2 linked regions of the Methylotuvimicrobium sp. KM2 genome follow. Each later gene encodes a partner of the first gene's protein in a complex. Links are inferred from orthologs where the notes say so. Each region holds a gene or a part of one and is shown on either strand. Other genes may lie near its edges. The genes, in order: nusB and rpsJ.

The links.
Region 2: the proteins of nusB (region 1) and rpsJ are in contact, whole or in part, in a solved structure (PDB 3D3B), measured with the Escherichia coli proteins. The link is inferred for Methylotuvimicrobium sp. KM2 from one-to-one orthologs.

The regions. Positions count from the first base shown.
Region 1 is NZ_CP150634.1:3,729,798-3,739,027, reverse strand. Bases 4,104-6,903 are described here. They hold nusB (transcription antitermination factor NusB), read left to right. Parts: upstream 4,104-5,177; coding sequence 5,178-5,630; downstream 5,631-6,903. Other genes in these bases: WJM45_RS15675 (phosphatidylglycerophosphatase A), read left to right, coding at 6,539-6,903; thiL (thiamine-phosphate kinase), read left to right, coding at 5,617-6,558; ribE (6,7-dimethyl-8-ribityllumazine synthase), read left to right, coding at 4,702-5,178; ribBA (bifunctional 3,4-dihydroxy-2-butanone-4-phosphate synthase/GTP cyclohydrolase II), read left to right, coding at 4,104-4,175. In the rest of the region: type II secretion system secretin GspD, read left to right, coding at 1-308; transcriptional regulator NrdR, read left to right, coding at 517-969; bifunctional diaminohydroxyphosphoribosylaminopyrimidine deaminase/5-amino-6-(5-phosphoribosylamino)uracil reductase RibD, read left to right, coding at 971-2,062; WJM45_RS15700 (riboflavin synthase), read left to right, coding at 2,403-3,059; more of ribBA, read left to right, coding at 3,060-4,103; more of WJM45_RS15675, read left to right, coding at 6,904-7,051; WJM45_RS15670 (HEAT repeat domain-containing protein), read left to right, coding at 7,439-8,071; WJM45_RS15665 (DUF2782 domain-containing protein), read right to left, coding at 8,223-8,663; WJM45_RS15660 (DUF4124 domain-containing protein), read right to left, coding at 8,751-9,230. UniProt on the Escherichia coli protein: Part of the processive rRNA transcription and antitermination complex (rrnTAC). The complex forms an RNA-chaperone ring around the RNA exit tunnel of RNA polymerase (RNAP).
Region 2 is NZ_CP150634.1:4,094,593-4,103,905, forward strand. Bases 6,250-9,132 are described here. They hold rpsJ (30S ribosomal protein S10), read right to left. Parts: upstream 7,906-9,132; coding sequence 7,594-7,905; downstream 6,250-7,593. Other genes in these bases: rplW (50S ribosomal protein L23), read right to left, coding at 6,250-6,302; rplD (50S ribosomal protein L4), read right to left, coding at 6,299-6,919; rplC (50S ribosomal protein L3), read right to left, coding at 6,916-7,575; tuf (elongation factor Tu), read right to left, coding at 7,911-9,101; fusA (elongation factor G), read right to left, coding at 9,130-9,132. Also shown: rplR (50S ribosomal protein L18), read right to left, coding at 1-342; rplF (50S ribosomal protein L6), read right to left, coding at 352-885; rpsH (30S ribosomal protein S8), read right to left, coding at 901-1,296; rpsN (30S ribosomal protein S14), read right to left, coding at 1,317-1,622; rplE (50S ribosomal protein L5), read right to left, coding at 1,637-2,176; rplX (50S ribosomal protein L24), read right to left, coding at 2,194-2,511; rplN (50S ribosomal protein L14), read right to left, coding at 2,526-2,894; rpsQ (30S ribosomal protein S17), read right to left, coding at 2,934-3,197; rpmC (50S ribosomal protein L29), read right to left, coding at 3,201-3,392; rplP (50S ribosomal protein L16), read right to left, coding at 3,392-3,805; rpsC (30S ribosomal protein S3), read right to left, coding at 3,822-4,493; rplV (50S ribosomal protein L22), read right to left, coding at 4,502-4,837; rpsS (30S ribosomal protein S19), read right to left, coding at 4,846-5,118; rplB (50S ribosomal protein L2), read right to left, coding at 5,131-5,958; more of rplW, read right to left, coding at 6,000-6,249; more of fusA, read right to left, coding at 9,133-9,313. UniProt on the Escherichia coli protein: Involved in the binding of tRNA to the ribosomes. Part of the processive rRNA transcription and antitermination complex (rrnTAC). The complex forms an RNA-chaperone ring around the RNA exit tunnel of RNA polymerase (RNAP).

The sequences.
Region 1 (9,230 bases):
GTACTGGCAATCCGGATATTCAGACACGAGAGATCATGAGTTCGGTCGCGGTGCAAAGCGGGGAAACACTGGTATTAGGCGGATTGATACAAGAAAACAACAATTACGGAAGAGCCGGTGTGCCTTGGTTGCACGAACTACCGTTAATAGGACCGTTGTTTGGTAGTACATCTTATGATAATAGAAAAACCGAATTGGTTATCCTATTGACCCCTCGAGTCGTCACCGGTCGTCAAGATGCCCGACTGGTCGCCGACGAATTCAAACGTAAGCTGACCGGCATCTACCGCGTCGAACCGGTCGACTAGTACGCATTGCGTGCCTTGCCTCGATGCCGAAACCCGGGGGCGCGTCCGGCCCTCCTTACGCGCCGTTCATTTAGTGAGATTATCGCGAAGATATTCACGCCTGATTCTCCCTATCCCGAAATAAATTACGGTAAGCGTGCTTAATTGTTATAAAATCATCGGTTTTTCAACGACTCGATATTTTTCAATGGTAATCGGCGATTAAATTATGCGATGTCCTTTTTGTTCGGCGCAAGATACCCGAGTGATCGATTCCAGATTGGCGAATGAAGGCGATCAAGTCCGAAGGCGCCGCGAATGCACGGTCTGTAAGGAACGTTTCACGACCTTCGAACAGGCCGAGTTGAGTCTGCCGCGCGTAATCAAACGAGGCGGCGCAAGAGAGCCTTTCGACGAACAAAAACTCAGAGCCGGTATGTTGCGAGCCTTGGAAAAAAGACCGGTGGACAGCGATGCGATCGAGCAGGCCATTAGCCGAATCATCAAAGAGTTGGCCACGAAAGGCGAGCGCGAGATAAAGGCTCATGAATTGGGTGAAAAAGTCATGAAGGAGCTCAGCATGCTCGATCATGTCGCCTATGTCAGATTCGCTTCGGTCTATCGAAGTTTCGAGGATGTCAGTGAATTTACCGATATGATCGAGCATTTGAAGCGGCAATAAGATGACTTCAGTGTGGCATCCGGACGAATTTTACATGGCCCGGGCGATTCAATTGGCGCATAACGGACTGTACACGACGCATCCGAATCCGCGTGTCGGTTGTGTATTGGTTAAAGAGGGTTCGATTATCGCCGAAGGTTGGCATGCTCGGGCCGGCGAGGGTCATGCCGAAGTTGAGGCGCTCAAGCGGGCGCAAAGCCCCGAAGGGGCGACGGTTTATGTTACTTTGGAGCCTTGCAGCCATCACGGGCGCACCCCACCTTGTTGCGAGGCCTTGATCAAAGCCGGCGTAGCCCGTGTTGTTGCGGCCATGCAAGATCCTAACCCGCTGGTTTCCGGTCGAGGTTTGACGAGATTGAATGACGCCGGTATCGATGTGCGTTGCGGCGTTTTGCAAAACGAAGCGATGAAACTGAATCCGGGATTCATTAAACGCATGCAAACGGGTTTGCCGTTTGTACGCGGCAAGTTGGCGATGAGTTTGGACGGACGCACCGCGATGGCTTCCGGCGAGAGTAAATGGATCACTTCGGATCAATCCAGAGCCGATGTGCATCGGTATCGCGCCCGCAGTTCGGCGATTTTGACCGGTATCAATACGGTGTTGGCCGATGATCCGGCCTTGAATGCGCGGGTCGAGTTCGAAACTCTGCAGCCGGCTAGAGTCGTGCTCGATACCCGTCTTAGGATGCCGACGACTGCGCGTTTATTGACATTGCCGGGCCGCAATGTAGTTGTGACTTGTTCGCAGGACAGAAGTAAAATCGATGCACTGCAACAATTAGGCGCGGAAGTGTATTGCGTTGTCGAGCGGAACGGCAAGGTCGATTTGTCCGCCGTGATGGATTTGTTGGGTCGATTGCAGTTTAACGAGATATTTATAGAAGCCGGTCCGACCTTGAGCGGAGCTTTGTTGGCCGAACACCTTGTCGACGAATGGCTCATCTATATGTCCACTAATGTATTGGGCGATGAAGGCCGAGGCTTGTTCCGTTTGCCGGGTCTTGAAAAAATGGCCGATAAAAAACATTTAAGCTTATGCGATATCAGACTAATAGGACCGGATCTCAGGCTGACGCTGAAGCCGGCTTGAAAACAACGTAGCCCGTATGCACTGTAGTGAATTACGCGAAGGTCTTTGCCTAGGCCTCACTGCCATTAAGTTAAGCCATCACGGAATTAAGTAATGCTTGTATCCAGGATCTACTTTGCCTCAAAAGCTTGCCATCCTTGGCACTGGATTCCGCCAGTCCATGGCGGAATGACGGGCTTCCCTTAGCTTAATGGCAGTGGTGCCTAGGCCTCCCGGATTCCGTTTCACTTCATCCGGGCTACTACGCCTTTTTAAGCAAGTCGGTCGAGCCAAGCATTGCACAACGGCCTAAAAAGCGTATATCTTTTCACTATTCACTATTCACTATTCACCGCCCCCTATGTTTACAGGTATTATTCTGGCAATCGGCAGCATTGCCGCGATCGAACCTAAAGCCGGCGATTGCCGACTTAAAATAAGCACCGGCAAGTTGCCGCTGGTTGACGCTCAATTGGGCGATAGCATCGCGGTCAACGGCGTTTGCCTAACCGCGGTCGAGCTGGGCCGGGATTATTTTTATGCCGACGTATCGAACGAAACGTTGGCGCGCACGACCTTGAAAACGGCTAGAGTGGGCACGCAGGTCAATCTGGAATTGGCATTGACGCCGTCGACACGCATGGGCGGGCATATTGTCAGCGGTCATGTCGACGGTATCGGTACGGTACTCGATAAACACTCCGACGGCCGCTCTTATCGTTTTTGTTTCAAGGCGCCGGACAATCTGGCGAGATATATCGCTGAAAAAGGTTCGATTTGTATCAACGGCATTAGCTTGACCGTCAATGAAGTCGACGGCGCGGTGTTCGGCGTCAATATCGTGCCGCATACTCTACAGGAAACGACGCTTGGCGATACCGAAGCCGGTGATAAAGTGAATCTCGAAGTCGATTTGCTGGCCCGCTATCTGGAGCGCTTGATGGCCGGCGATTCAGCGGCGCGCGGCATGGGCGGCGTGACCGAACAATTATTGAAAAGCAGTGGTTTTCTAAATTAAATGAATACAATCGATGAAATTATAGAGGACCTGCGCCAAGGCAAAATGGTCATCATCATGGATGACGAAGACCGCGAGAACGAGGGCGATCTGGTCATGGCGGCGACTTTTGCTCGTCCCGAAGATGTCAACTTCATGGCCCGTTACGGACGCGGTTTGATTTGTCTGACCTTGACCCGGGAACGTTGCAGGCAGTTGCGTTTGCCGTTGATGGTCAATGAAAACAAAACCGCGCATTCGACTAACTTTACCGTGTCGATCGAGGCGGCTAAAGGCGTGACGACCGGTATTTCGGCGGCTGACAGAGCGCGCACGATTCAGGCTGCGGTCGCGTCCGATGCCCGCGCCGAAGACTTAGTGCAGCCCGGGCATATCTTCCCGTTGATGGCGCAGTCCGGCGGTGTATTGAATCGCGCGGGTCATACCGAGGCCGGCTGCGATTTGGCGCGTTTGGCCGGCTTAGAACCCGCCGCGGTGATCGTCGAGATTCTAAACGACGACGGCAGTATGGCAAGGCGACCGGATCTCGAGAAATTCGCCGAGCAGCATCAGTTGAAAATCGGTACGATAGCCGATTTGATCCATTACCGCATTCAACATGAAAATACGCTCGAGCGTATTAGCGAATGCAATTTTCCGACCGAGTTCGGCGATTTCCGTTTGTATGCCTATCAGGACCAAAACGACAATAAGCTACATCTGGCCTTGGTGATGGGGCAGGTGGCGGGCGACGAGCCGGTTTTGGTTCGGGTGCATGGACGTAATTTATTGGACGATTTGTTTTCGTCGAAACGTAATGAAAATAGCGTATCCTTGCGCGATGCGATGCGGATTATCGCCGATGAAGGCCGAGGCGTGATTGTCGTGATCCGGCAAAACGAGGACAATAAGTCGTTAGTCGAGCATATTCACCAATATCAAATGCAGGATAATGGCGTGGTAAACCGGGCGTCGACAGACAGCGTCGGCGATTGGCGTTCTACAGGAACGGGATCGAGAATCCTTGCGGATTTAGGCGTGCACCGCTTAAAGGTGATCGGCACTCAGAAAAAATATGTCGGTTTGGCGGGCTTCGATTTGGAAGTCGTCGATTATGTGGGTAAGAACGGTATTTAAATTTAGTCGCGACGAAGGCAGAGCACTCCTCGTTCCCACGGTCCTACGCTCGCCGTTATACACAAGTATCGATAAACTTGCTAAACAGAGGTCGTCGTATAATTGGAAACGGTGCTGTTTGTTAAATCTGCGGATATTGAACATCAGAGGCTTCGAAATCGCGACGAAGGCGTCGCTCCCACAAGGGGCAGGATGCTCTGTGGGAGCGATCCCCAGATCGTCCCTCACCTAACGCTAGGTGAGGGAAAGTCAAGTGCGTTAGGTAACAATAAATGGTATCGAAGTCACATTAGCTAAGATGGCATGACGGTAATAAGTAATGCTTGCTTCAGGCTCTATTGGCCTCAAAAGCTTGCCATCCATGGCACTAGATTCCGCCGGTCCATGGCGGAATGACGGGATTTTTATCATTCCCACGCACGTCGTTAAAACGGCGGTTACGGATCTCACGGTAATGAGTGAGAAGTTAACGGAAACGGTCTTGACAAGATCGTTTCTATCGAAAAACAAGAGATAGAGAGTTTAGATGTCGGCTATTAAAACCTATGAAGGCCATTTGTCAGTAAAAGGCGGTAAATTTTGCATCGTTGCATCCCGCTTTAACAGTTTTATCGTCGAGCAGTTGGAAGCCGGCGCGATCGATGCGTTGGTCCGTCACGGCGCCAATCGAGACGATATTTGCTTGGTCAAGGCGCCGGGCGCATTCGAACTGCCGATGGTCGTGCAACGCGTCGCCGTCGGTAAACAATACGATGCGATCATTGCTCTCGGCGCCGTGATAAGAGGCGGCACGCCGCATTTCGAATATGTCGCCGGCGAGTGTGTGAAAGGCTTGGCTTCGGTCTCGCTGCAATACGATGTGCCGGTCAGTTTCGGCGTGTTAACGGTCGATACGATCGAGCAAGCAATTGAGCGTGCGGGAACCAAGGCCGGAAACAAAGGCGCGGAAGCGGCAATGTCGGCATTGGAAATGGTTAATTTGTTCCAGCAGTTGGAAGCCTGATGAGTCAAGCGCGTACCAATGCGAGAAAAGCCGCCGTGCAAGCGTTGTATCAGTGGCAAATGACCGGTCAAAACCTCAGCGCGATCGAAATGCAGTTTTTGGAAGAAGAACGCTTGAAAGATGCTCAAAAAAGCTATTTCAACGAATTGTTTCACGGCATCCCGAAAAGCCTCGATGTGATCGACGAAACGTTGATGCAATTCGTCGACCGTCCGGTCGAGGCGATCGATCCGGTCGAGCGGGCGATTTTGAGAATCGGCGTGTATGAACTGATGAATCGGCTCGACATGCCTTATCGTGTGGTACTTAACGAGAGTATCAATCTAGCCAAATGCTTCGGTGCCGATGGTAGTCATCGTTATGTCAACGGCATACTCGATAAAGTCGCTCAGCAAAAACGAGCTGTGGAAATCCAAGCAAAAAATCGAAAAGCTTCGGATGCCAACGGCTGAATTCGATCTGATCGAGCGTTTTTTCGCCGTAAAAAAATCGTCGAATGCGGTAACCGAGTTGGGTATCGGAGACGATTGCGCCTTGTTAAGCGTGCCGGCCGGTTATCGATTAGCGATAACCGCCGATACGATGGTCGAGAATGTGCATTTTTTGGCCGGTACCGATCCCTATGATTTAGGCTACAAATTACTGGCAGTCAATTTGAGCGATTTGGCCTCGATGGGCGCCGAGCCGATTGCCGTAACCTTGGCGTTGACATTGCCTGATGTCGACGAATCCTGGCTCGAACGATTCGCCGAAGGTTTTTTCGGATTGGCCGCTTATTATCGCATCGATCTAATCGGTGGGGATACGACATCCGGCCCATTGACGCTAACGGTACAGGCCATGGGCATAGTTCCGGAGGGGCAGGCTTTGCTGCGTTCGGGCGCGCGCGCCGGCGATGGTATCTATATGACCGGTAAACTCGGCGATGCCGGTTTGGGTTTAAAAATTGCCCAAGGACATTTTAGTTGTTCGCGGCAGCAGGCTGCGCTCGAGCGTTTTAACCGGCCGAAACCTCGTGTCGAGGAAGGCTTGGTATTGCGGAATATCGCGCGAAGTTGTATCGATGTGTCCGACGGTTTGGCGCAAGATTTAGGTCATATTTTGAAACAAAGCGGCGTCGGCGCGTGTCTGGATTGGGAGGGTTTGCCGTTGTCGAATGCGGTCAAGGCCTATATCGAGGCAACCGGCGATTGGACTATGCCGCTGCGTGCCGGAGACGATTATGAATTATGTTTTACCGTGCCGGCTGATAAAGCGGAATTATTGACAGAAAACTTTACGCGTATCGGCGTTATCGAGGATAGTCCGGGACTGAGAATTCATCGTTTCGGCACGACGGAATTGTTGAGGGTACAAGGTTTTGAGCATTTTTCTCACTGATAAAATAGGCAAAAATGAATTAACGGCTAAGACAATATTGACCGATCCGGTGTTATTTTTGGCTTTCGGTTTCGGTTCAGGCTTGTTTAAAAAAGCGCCCGGAACAATGGGAACGGTGGCGGCCATTCCGGTTTGTTGGCTGTTTGCGCTAGCCGGTAATTATTTTTATTACGCTTTGACGCTGGCGGCCGTGGTCGCAGGCGTCGGAATTTGCGGAATGGCTGCTAAGAGATTAGGCGAACATGATTTCGGCGGTATCGTTTGGGACGAAGTTGCGGGTTTGTTGGTAACGATGCTTTGGGTGCCGTTTAGTTGGTCTGCGTTGCTTGTCGGTTTCGTGTTGTTTCGGTTGTTCGATATCGTGAAGCCCTGGCCGATTATCTGGGTCGATCGCAAGGTAAGCGGGGGCTTAGGTATCATGCTCGATGATATTTTGGCCGGTCTTATGTCGGGGTTGATACTTCTGGTCATTGCGGACTTGGGGTGGTTGTAATGCCTGGGTGATTTGGCTCTTTGCCTGGAGTGCTCGGCATAGGGGCTACATGGGCGAATTCACTCAGCACATTCAATGAAGTCGAATGATTTTTCAGTATATACCCATCGCAGATCAAAATTCGGCACCGGGGTGCCCGTCAAAGGACGCCGTGAACCCAGCACCTAAATTATGCAAGATAGTTACCATAGCCAAAAGGCTATGGAATTTAGGTGCTGGGTGAATACATCCATGTAGGCTCTATGCCAGCTCCATGCCGGCAAAGCCTTAGCCGAGCACCCCGGCGCCTCCTGAGGCAGTGCCGAAATTTGAAGTGCGAAAGGTATAAAAGTAGTAAAGAGCAAATGATTTTATTCACAAACCTTTATTAATTTGGAGATCTATCGAATGAAAATGAAAAACCGAATGATCTTAAGTATTGCCATAACGTTGCCTTTTTTATTATCCGCATGTCAGCAGGATGCAACAGAATCGGAAAGTCCATCCTCAACTGCATCAAAAAAAATAGCACCGCAACAAAATGATGACGCGGTACCTAATGCTTCGGAACATTCGGACACGCAAATGAGCAATTCGAGGCCTGCTCTCGGAAGATCGAACGCAACGTACTCATCGGAGCCGATCGATTTCATTGAAGAAGAAATCTTGGCCGAAGCTCGAATCAATATAACAAGTAGTGACGATGACCTTCGCATGGAAGCGGTATACAATTTGACTCTCGATGATGCGAATGATTTACAATTGCTGGAAAATGTTTTGTTAACCGATCCTAATCCGGAAGTTAGAGAGGAAGTTGTCCTGCATCTGACTGAAGGCGATCCTGCTAATGTTGTGCCGTTATTAATGAAAGCGCTTAATGATTCCCATCCTTCTGTCGTAATTGCCGCGCTGGATTGGTTAAGCGTTATGGATATTGGTGACAAATCGGCTGTCACTACTGAATTTAAACAAATCGCCGCAACCCATTACGACGAGGAAGTAAAAGAAGCGGCGGAAATGGCGTTGGAGATGATGGAGTAACACAGAGCGGCGGAAAGAATTACTCCTTGATTATACTCAAAAAAAGGCTAACTATAGGAAGGTATGGGGTGTGGCTTAGCGAGGAGGTCGATTCCACGCCTCGGCGCCTTCCTTAAGCACAGGCAGAAATTCAAGTGCGAAAGGTGTTGCGTCAATTCCATTCAAGCAATTTCCACTGATTGATTCGCGTACCGCGATGCAGGTCGCTTTCTCTGACGTCCATGTTGCCGTCGCCGTCAGTGTCTATCAAATAATAAGCAGGGCCGATATCGGGAACGACTTTGATCATGTATAACTCGCCGTTGATCCGGTATTCCTGTATTTGGTCCTTGCCTCGCCGAATGATGGTGATATCGGGCTCCATCGGTTCGCCGCTTTCGACAGGCATCGGCGCATCGGGAAGTTCGGGAATAGCTTCGGTGGTTTCCTTGCTTCTGCGTATTACCGTTCGGTCAGGCTCCATCACTTGGCCGCTTTGCACGGTTGCCGGCATATCCGGTACGTCGGGAATATCCATTAAGATTGGCGGAGGGGCCGATAATGCGAATGCCGGAATAATCAGCAAGCTGTAAGTTAAAGTTAAACGCTTCATATTTTCTATATCTAATCAGTTATTGGGCCTATTATGACAGCTTGCGGACTCTGCGTAATGAAAAAAATCTGGCAAACCATTAAAGAGCTAACGGCGAGGGGAGTTTGTCATCCAGGTCGATTTTGAATCATGTATTGGCCTTCTAGGAGGTTTGTTATTGTCCCTGTAGCGATTCCGGTAAGGGGGTCTTGACTGATAGGGAAGATAATACAACGGGTAAGCCTGCATTCGATATTGATTCTCTAGTGCTTCGGCTTGCCTTAATTCGGCTATGGCTTGTTGACGCTGCGCTTCCGCGCTACGTTTCAGCGCCTCAACTGCCTCAAAGCGTTGTTGTTCCTTGCGTTGCATTCTTTCGGTTTCTAGTTTTTCGGCTTTTTGCTTATCCCGTTCCATTTGCCAAATGGCGAGACGTCTTTCGGCCTCGGCCAATTGACGAGGGTCGGTGGGTTCTATCGGTATATTTTCTTGTTGCGCATCGGATGAGCAAGGTTTGCCCTGGTAAGTGATTTTTCCCGATGATGCGATACATTTAAAAACATCGGCATCAACAGTTGGGCTGATGGC
Region 2 (9,313 bases), 370 kb from region 1 along the record:
ACCGGCTTCACGCGCGGCATCAGCAAGCGCTTTAACACGCCCATGATATTTAAAACCTGAGCGGTCGAAAGCCACTTCAGTGATTCCAGCCGCAATGGCTTTTTGGGCTACAAACTTTCCAACTTCGGCAGCCGCCTCAACATTTCCTGTATTTTTTACGGCTGATTTGACCTCAGCCTGAACAGTCGAAGCACTTGCAAGCGTATGCGTCCCATCGGAACTAATAACCTGCGCATAAATGTGTTGCGCAGTTTTATGTATGGTTAAACGGTTCGCTCCGGAATTCTTTATTTTAGTGCGCAGCTTCAGAGCGCGCTTTAAGCGTGATGCTTTCTTATCCATTACCTTACCTTACTTCTTCTTGGCTTCTTTTCTAACCACATTCTCATCAGCGTATCTGACACCCTTGCCTTTATAAGGCTCTGGCGGACGATACCCTCTAATTTCTGCAGCGACCTGACCGACTTTTTGCTTATCAAAACCTTTGACAATAATTTCGGTTTGACTGGGGGTTTCGATCGTTATACCCGCCGGCACTTCATAATCAACCGGATGAGAAAAGCCAAGTGACAACCCTAAAGTATTACCTTTAGCTTGAGCTCTATAACCAACACCGACTAAAGCCAGTTTTTTTTCAAAACCTTGTGATACGCCAATTACCATATTATTAATAACGGCGCGAGCGGTTCCGGCTTGTGAATTGGCAATTTTATCTGCCTTATCCCACTTAATTTCAATTTGGCTATTATCGATGGCCAAACTTACTTTTTCGTGTAACGAGGCCGACAACTGACCCTTACTACCTTTTACTGTAACTTCGTTGCCTTCGAGTTTGATATCAACTCCGCTTGGAAGAGCGATAGGTACTTTTGCAATTCTTGACATGACTTGACTCCCTAATTAACAAACAGTACAAACAACTTCACCGCCATGCCCTATCGCACGCGCCGCTCTGTCAGTCATGACACCTTTCGATGTCGAAACGATAGCTATGCCTAGGCCTCCCAAAACCTTTGGAAGCTCTTCTTTCGACTTATAAATTCTAAGTCCCGGCCTGCTGATTCTTTTTACTTTTTCGATGACGGGGCGTCCTTGATAGTATTTTAATACTATGGTCATTTCACTATGACTACCTTTCGTCTCAACGCTATAGTCGGTGATGTAACCTTCATCTTTTAAAACTTTAACAATGGCTACCTTCAATTTAGAAGAAGGCAGTTTTACGCTCATTTTTCCAGCAGATTGACCATTTCTAATTCTGGTCAACATATCTGCTATCGGGTCTGTCATACTCATTTCAATTCTCCAAACAGATCTTACCAACTCGCCTTAACTAAACCTGGCACATCACCACGCATTGTCGATTCTCTTAATTTATTTCGAGATAAACCGAATTTGCGATAATAGCCATGGGGACGCCCAGTGATATTACACCGGTTGCGCAAACGAGAAGCGCTGGAATCCCTTGGTAGCTTTTGTAATTGAAAATGAGCAGCTTCTTTTTCTTCAAAAGTAGCTCCAGGATTGCGAATAATTTCTTTTAACTCTTTTCGCTTGGTTTCATATTTCTTTACTAATTTGTTACGCTTTACTTCTCGCGCAATCATTGATTTTTTAGCCATTAGTCGATCGCCTTTTAGTTTTTGAATGGAAAGTTAAATAGCTTCAACAAAGCTAAACCTTCTTCGTTGGTTTTTGCTGTTGTCGTAATGGTAATATCCATTCCGCGAATAGCATCAATTTTGTCATAATCAATTTCAGGAAAAATGATTTGCTCTTTGACGCCCATCGAATAATTACCACGCCCATCAAAACTCTTAGGACTCATTCCCCTAAAATCCCTAATACGAGGAATGGAAATATTAATCAAGCGATCCAAAAATTCGTACATTCTATCACTACGCAGAGTGACTTTACAGCCAATTGGCATGTCATCGCGTATTTTGAAACCGGCTATCGATTTTCTCGCCAAGGTAACAATCGCTTTTTGACCGGCGATTTTTTCCATATCGCCGAGAGCGGATTGTAATATTTTCTTATCCGCAACCGCACCGCCAACACCCATATTAAGAGTGATTTTGGTAATTCGGGGCGCCTGCATAACGGATTTATAGCCGAATTTTTTCATTAATTCCGGCAGGATCTTCTCTTTGTATTCAGTTTCTAGTCTAGCCATGTCTAAATAATCCTCTATTAGATATCAACAACTTCATTAGTTGATTTAAAAAACCTGACTTTTCTTCCATCTTCTAGAAACTTAAAGCCGATTCGATCCGCTTTTAGGGTTTGTGGATTGTAAATACCGATATTAGAAAGGTGGATAGGCATATCTTTATCAACGATACCGCCAGATACTCCGGCACGAGGGTTACCTTTTTGGTGTTTTTTGACACGATTGATTCCCTCTACGATTACCTTGTTATCCTTAAATACTTTAGTTACTTTACCGCGCTTACCTTTATCTCTTCCGGTCAATACAATGACTTCGTCGCCTTGTTTTATTTTTTGCATGATTTAATCCTTTTTTATAAAACTTCAGGAGCCAGAGAAATAATTTTCATGAATTTATCTCCCCTTAGTTCGCGAGTTACAGGACCAAATATGCGTGTACCGAGAGGCTGCAATTGGTTATTAAGTATGACAGCGGCATTTCCGTCGAAACGGATAACCGAACCATCAGGACGACGAACTCCTTTACGAGTTCTTACAACCAAGGCGTTGTAAACTTCGCCTTTTTTTACTCTACCACGCGGTATTGCGTCTTTAACACTGACTTTGATAATATCGCCAATGCCTGCATAACGCCTGTGTGAACCGCCTAGCACTTTGATACACATGACCTTTTTTGCACCGCTATTATCGGCAACGTCAAGGTTAGTTTGCATCTGAATCATGATTAATTCCCAATTGTCTCGATATTAAATTCTTTGTGCTTATTTATTGTTGCTTTCAACAACTTCAACTAGCCTGAAGGTTTTGTTTTTAGACATTGGCCTACAAGATGTAATGGACACAATATCACCTTCATTGCATTGATTTTGCTCATCATGAGCCATTAATTTGGTCGAACGCTTGATATATTTGCCGTACACAGGGTGCTTGACAAAGCGCTCAACCAAGACGGTAATGCTTTTGTCCATTTTATTACTAATGACACGACCGCTTAAGGTTCTTAATTTTTCAGTTTTTTCGCTCATGACTTAAGCTCTCCCTAATTCATTCAATACAGTATGTATACGGGCAATATCACGTCTGACTTGCTTGACTTGAGCGGTCTTAGTTAACTGACCTGTACCTTTTTGCATCCTGAGATTGAATTGCTCTCTTGAGAGCTCAAGTAGCATATCGGCTAACTCTTGTTTTGATTTTTGTCGTAATTCGGTGGCTTTCATCACATTATCGTCCGAGCTATGAATGTTGTCTTAATCGGCAGTTTGGCAGATGCTAATGCAAACGCTTCTCTTGCAAGCTCTTCGGGCACACCTTGGATTTCATAAAGCATGGTGCCCGGTTTAATCTGAGCAACCCAGTATTCTACACTACCTTTACCTTTTCCCATCCTAACTTCTAAAGGTTTTTTGGTAATAGGCTTGTCTGGAAATACTCTGATCCATATTTTACCACCACGCTTTACATGACGAGTAATCGCTCTACGTGCAGCTTCGATCTGACGGGCTGTAATCCTTCCTCTTGTTGTGGCTTTTAATCCGAATTCACCGAAACTAACCGATGAGCCACGAACAGCAATGCCGTTATTTCTATTCTTATGCTGCTTACGAAATTTTGTTCTTTTGGGTTGAAGCATGACTTTATCCGTTCAACTATTTTTTAGATTCTGTAACATCGGATACACCTTGTGTATCCACATCAAATACTTCGCCTTTGAAAATCCAGACTTTAATGCCAATGATTCCATAAGTGGTATTTGCCTCGGCCGTACCATAATCGATGTCGGCTCTTAGTGTGTGCAAAGGGACACGGCCTTCTCTATACCATTCGGTTCGGGCAATTTCAGCACCGTTTAAACGGCCGGCAACATTAATTTTGATACCTTCCGCGCCCAAACGCATAGTATTGGTAACCGCACGCTTCATAGCCCTACGGTACATGATTCTTTTTTCAAGTTGCTGAGCAATGCTTTCCGCTACCAGATAAGCATCTAATTCCGGCTTTCTGATTTCTTCGACATTCATCTGAACAGGAATGCCCATCATCGCCGAAACTTCTTGTCTTAATTTATCGATGTCCTCGCCTTTTTTGCCAATCACAATCCCTGGTCTTGCAGTATGAACGGTGATGTGGGCATTACTTGCCGGACGATTAATCTGAATGCGACTAACCGAAGCGTGAGCAAGCTTTTTTTTGATAAAGTCTCTAACTTTAAGATCTTGATGCAGAAAAACCGGGTAATCTTGAGAGTTTGCGTACCATCTAGAAGTCCAGTCTTTAACAATTCCAAGGCGAATACCCGTTGGATGTACTTTTTGTCCCATTTTTACCTCTACTCGTATTCTGCTACTTTAATTGTTATGTGACAGGTCCTTTTCAATATTTTATTGGCTCGACCTTTCGCTCGCGGTTTAAAACGTTTCATGGTCGGCCCTTCGTTGACAAAAACCGTCGTAACTTTCAGTTCGTCAACATCGGCGCTCTCGTTATGCTCCGCATTGGCAATCGCCGACTCTAAAACTTTTTTTATGACTGCAGCCGCACTTTTTGTACTAAATGACAAAATTGCCAGCGCTTTCTCGACCGGTAGACCGCGAATTTGATCACCTACCAACCTGGCTTTCTGTGCCGACATAGGTGCATTGCTTAATTTTGCTGATATTTCCATCCTACACCTTACCTTGACTTCTTATCGGCCACATGCCCTTTATAGGTGCGTGTCGGCGCAAATTCACCGAGTTTATGCCCTATCATATTCTCAGAAACAAGAACAGGGACGTGTTGACGCCCATTGTGGACAGCAATAGTTAAACCCAACATATCGGGAATAATCATTGATCTTCTTGACCATGTTTTAATCGGTTTCCTATTATTGGCTTTTACCGCATCCTCAACTTTTTTCAGAAGATGATGATCTATAAAAGGACCTTTTTTAATTGATCGTGGCACGCTATTTCCTCTCTATTTCTGCTTACGGCGTCTGACAATCATGTTGTCTGTGCGTTTATTTTTACGTGTTTTATAACCTTTGGTAGGCATACCCCATGGCGAAACAGGATGTCTGCCGCCGGATGTACGTCCTTCACCACCACCATGCGGATGATCTACAGGATTCATTGCCACACCGCGAACGGTTGGCCTTACCCCGCGCCAGCGCTTTGCCCCAGCCTTACCCAATGAAGTTAAGTTGTGCTCGGAGTTGGATACTTCTCCAACTACAGCCTTACAATCCGCCATGACTTTGCGCATTTCCCCCGATCTTAGCCGGATGGTTACGTAAGCGCCTTCTCTAGCGACTAACTGGCAAGATGCACCTGCGCTTCTTGCTAATTGAGCTCCTTTACCGGGCTTTAATTCAACGCAATGTATAGTAGTACCCAATGGAATATTTCTAAGCGGCATGCAATTACCCGGCTTAACCGCAGTAGTTTCAGCGGATAAAATCTCTTGCCCTTGGGTTATGCCTTTTGGGGCGATAATATATCGACGCTCACCGTCCTTAAAGAGAATCAAAGCAATATTGGCAGTTCTGTTGGGATCGTATTCGATACGCTCAACTACAGCCGGAATATCTATTTTATTTCTTTTAAAATCAATGATCCGGTAGTGATGCTTATGACCCCCACCGACATGACGTGTGGTTATGCGCCCTTGATTATTACGTCCGCCATTTTTGCTGTTTTTATCAAGCAACTGTGCGAATGGCTTGCCTTTATGTAACTCATCGTTTTTGACACGTACAACAAACCTCGATCCAGCCGATGTAGGTTTTGATTTTACAATAGCCATGCTTTCTACCGTTTCCTATTGATCTTTTAAACTTTTAACTATTAAGCTGCCGAGAAATCTATATCGTGGCCTTCTTTGAGCTTGACATAGGCTTTTTTCCAATCGGAACGTTTGCCAAGGGTTTGACCAAACCTTTTTTTCTTACCTTTGACATTCAGTACTCGGACCGAATCGACTTTTACTTCGAACATAAGCTCGACGGCTTGCTTTATTTGATTCTTGGTTGCCTGTTTCTGAACGTTAAACACAAACTGTTTATTCGCTTCAGCCGCAACTGTGCTTTTTTCTGAAACAACAGGAGCTCTCAAGACACTTGCCAACTTACTTTTGATTAGCTCGTTCATGCCAACCTCTCCTCTATCAGTTTTACCGCCGCAGGCGTCATAATGACTTTTTCCGCTGCTACCAACGATACCGGACTCAAATTATCCGCAGAACATACTTCTAAATACGGAATATTTCTTGAAGCCAAAGCCAGATTAAAGTCGACTTCGTCAGATATGATTAAAACGCGCTTACAATCCAAACCACTCAGCTTTGCAACCATTTCTTTCGTTTTTGGAGTCGAAGGAAGGATTTCACTACTGACAACCAAACGGTCTTGTCTTAGTAACTCGGACAAAATTGAACGCAAACCCGAACGAAACATTTTTTTATTTAATTTTTGCTCGAATGAACGCGGTCTTGCAGCAAAGGTCACGCCACCGGTTCTCCACAGTGGACTGCGCATTGTACCAGATCTTGCTCGCCCCGTCCCTTTTTGACGCCAAGGTTTAATCCCGCCGCCACTTACATCGGAACGGGTCTTCTGTGCTTTTGTCCCGGAACGAGCGCCGGCCAGGTGCCGAGTCACCAATTGATGAACTAACGTCTCATTAAAATCTTGCCCAAAAACTTCTTCGCCTACCGCGACTGCTGCGGCAGATTCGCTTTCGTTAATTGCAGGAATTTGTATACTCATGATTTATCCTTCTTATTCCGCATTTTTGCAGCCGGGGTAATCACAACATCGCTACCTTTTGCTCCAGGCACAGCCCCTTTGACTAAAATCAAGTTTCTCTCGCTATCGACCGCATGAATCGTTAGATTATCGATTGTCGTTTTAGCGGCGCCCATATGACCGGACATTTTTTTCCCTTTAAAAACGCGCCCCGGAGTTTGACACATACCGTTAGAACCTGGAGCTCTATGGGAAAGCGAATTACCGTGCGTCGCATCCTGCGTTCTAAAATTATGCCGTTTGACTGTACCTTGATAACCTTTACCGATGCTTGTTCCGCGAACATCAACCACCTGTCCTTGAGCAAAAATACTTGCTTGTAATTCGGAACCGGCAGAGAGATCGTCGCCTTCACCGTCATCCAGCCTGAATTCCCACAGACCTCTACCTGCGGTTACATTCGCAGCAGCAAAATGACCAGCCATCGCTTTATTCACTCTGGATGATTTTTTTTCACCCGCAGTGACTTGTATCGCGCGATAGCCATCTTTTTCGATGCTTTTAACTTGAGTGACTCGGTTAGACTCTATCTGAAGAACCGTCACGGGCACTGACGACCCATCCTCGCAAAATACTCTGGTCATACCACATTTACGACCAATTAGACCTATTGACATCTGCCAATTCCCCTACATTTAATTCAACTTTATTTGAACGTCCACACCGGCTGCCAGATCCAATTTCATCAAGGCATCGACAGTTTTTTCGGTTGGCTCGACGATGTCGAGCAATCGTTTGTACGTTCTTAATTCATATTGATCGCGCGCGTCTTTATTGACATGCGGAGAGATCAAAATCGTAAACCGCTCTTTCTTAGTAGGCAGCGGGATAGGGCCTTTAACTTGCGCGCCCGTTCTTTTCGCTGTTTCTACGATTTCACCTGCGGATTGATCAATTAATTTATGATCAAATGATTTCAGGCGTATTCTAATAGTTTGACTCGTCATATTGTTTACTCGATGATTGATGCAACAACGCCCGCGCCAACGGTACGGCCACCTTCACGAACCGCGAAACGCAAACCTTCTTCCATCGCAATCGGAGCAATTAACTTCACTTCAACGTTGACGTTATCGCCGGGCATCACCATTTCCACGCCTTCCGGAAGATCGACCGCTCCGGTTACATCCGTTGTTCTGAAATAAAATTGTGGACGATAGCCATTAAAGAATGGTGTATGACGCCCGCCTTCGTCTTTCGACAATACGTAGATTTCCGCCTTGAAATGGGTATGCGGCTTAATGGTGCCTTTGTGCGCCAAGACTTGTCCGCGTTCAACTTCGTCTCTTTTGGTGCCTCTTAACAAGACCCCAACGTTATCGCCCGCTTGACCTTGATCCAATAATTTACGGAACATTTCCACGCCGGTGCAGGTTGTGGTTGTAGTCGGTCTGATTCCGACAATTTCAATCTCTTGCCCAACCTTAATGATCCCACGCTCGACACGCCCGGTAACCACTGTGCCGCGACCGGAAATCGAGAACACGTCTTCAATCGGCATTAGGAACGGCTGATCGATCGCACGCTCAGGCTCTGGAATATAGCTATCTAAGGCCTCGACCAATTTAATGATCGACGGCACGCCAATTTCACTGGTATCGCCTTCCAAGGCTTTTAACGCCGAGCCGATAACTAACGGGGTATCGTCGCCCGGAAATTCGTACATGTCCAATAATTCTCTGACTTCCATTTCCACTAATTCGATCAACTCGGCATCATCCACCATATCGGCTTTATTCAAATAAACCACGATATAGGGAACACCTACTTGACGCGCTAATAATATATGCTCACGAGTTTGCGGCATCGGACCGTCGGCCGCCGAACAGACGAGGATAGCTCCATCCATTTGTGCCGCACCGGTAATCATGTTTTTGACATAGTCGGCATGACCCGGGCAGTCCACATGCGCATAGTGGCGCGCATCCGATTCGTACTCCACATGAGCCGTTGCGATTGTAATGCCACGCTCGCGCTCTTCGGGGGCGTTATCAATTTGATCGTAGGCCTTGTAGACGCCGCCACGCGCATCCGCCATCACTTTTGTCAATGCCGCGGTCAATGTGGTTTTACCATGATCGACGTGACCGATGGTTCCTACGTTTACGTGTGGTTTTTTACGTTCGAATTTTTCTTTGGACATGATTCAATACCTTTATTTTCTATTCAATTTATGAAACTTTTTTTATGATTGCTTCTGCAATATTTGCAGGTGCTTCAGCGTATTTTTCAAATTGCATACTGTATGTTGCTCGCCCCTGTGTTGCAGATCGCAAATCAGTCGCATAACCGAACATCTCCGCCAACGGAACTTCACAACTGATAGTTTTACCTGCAGGAGTGTCGTCCATACCC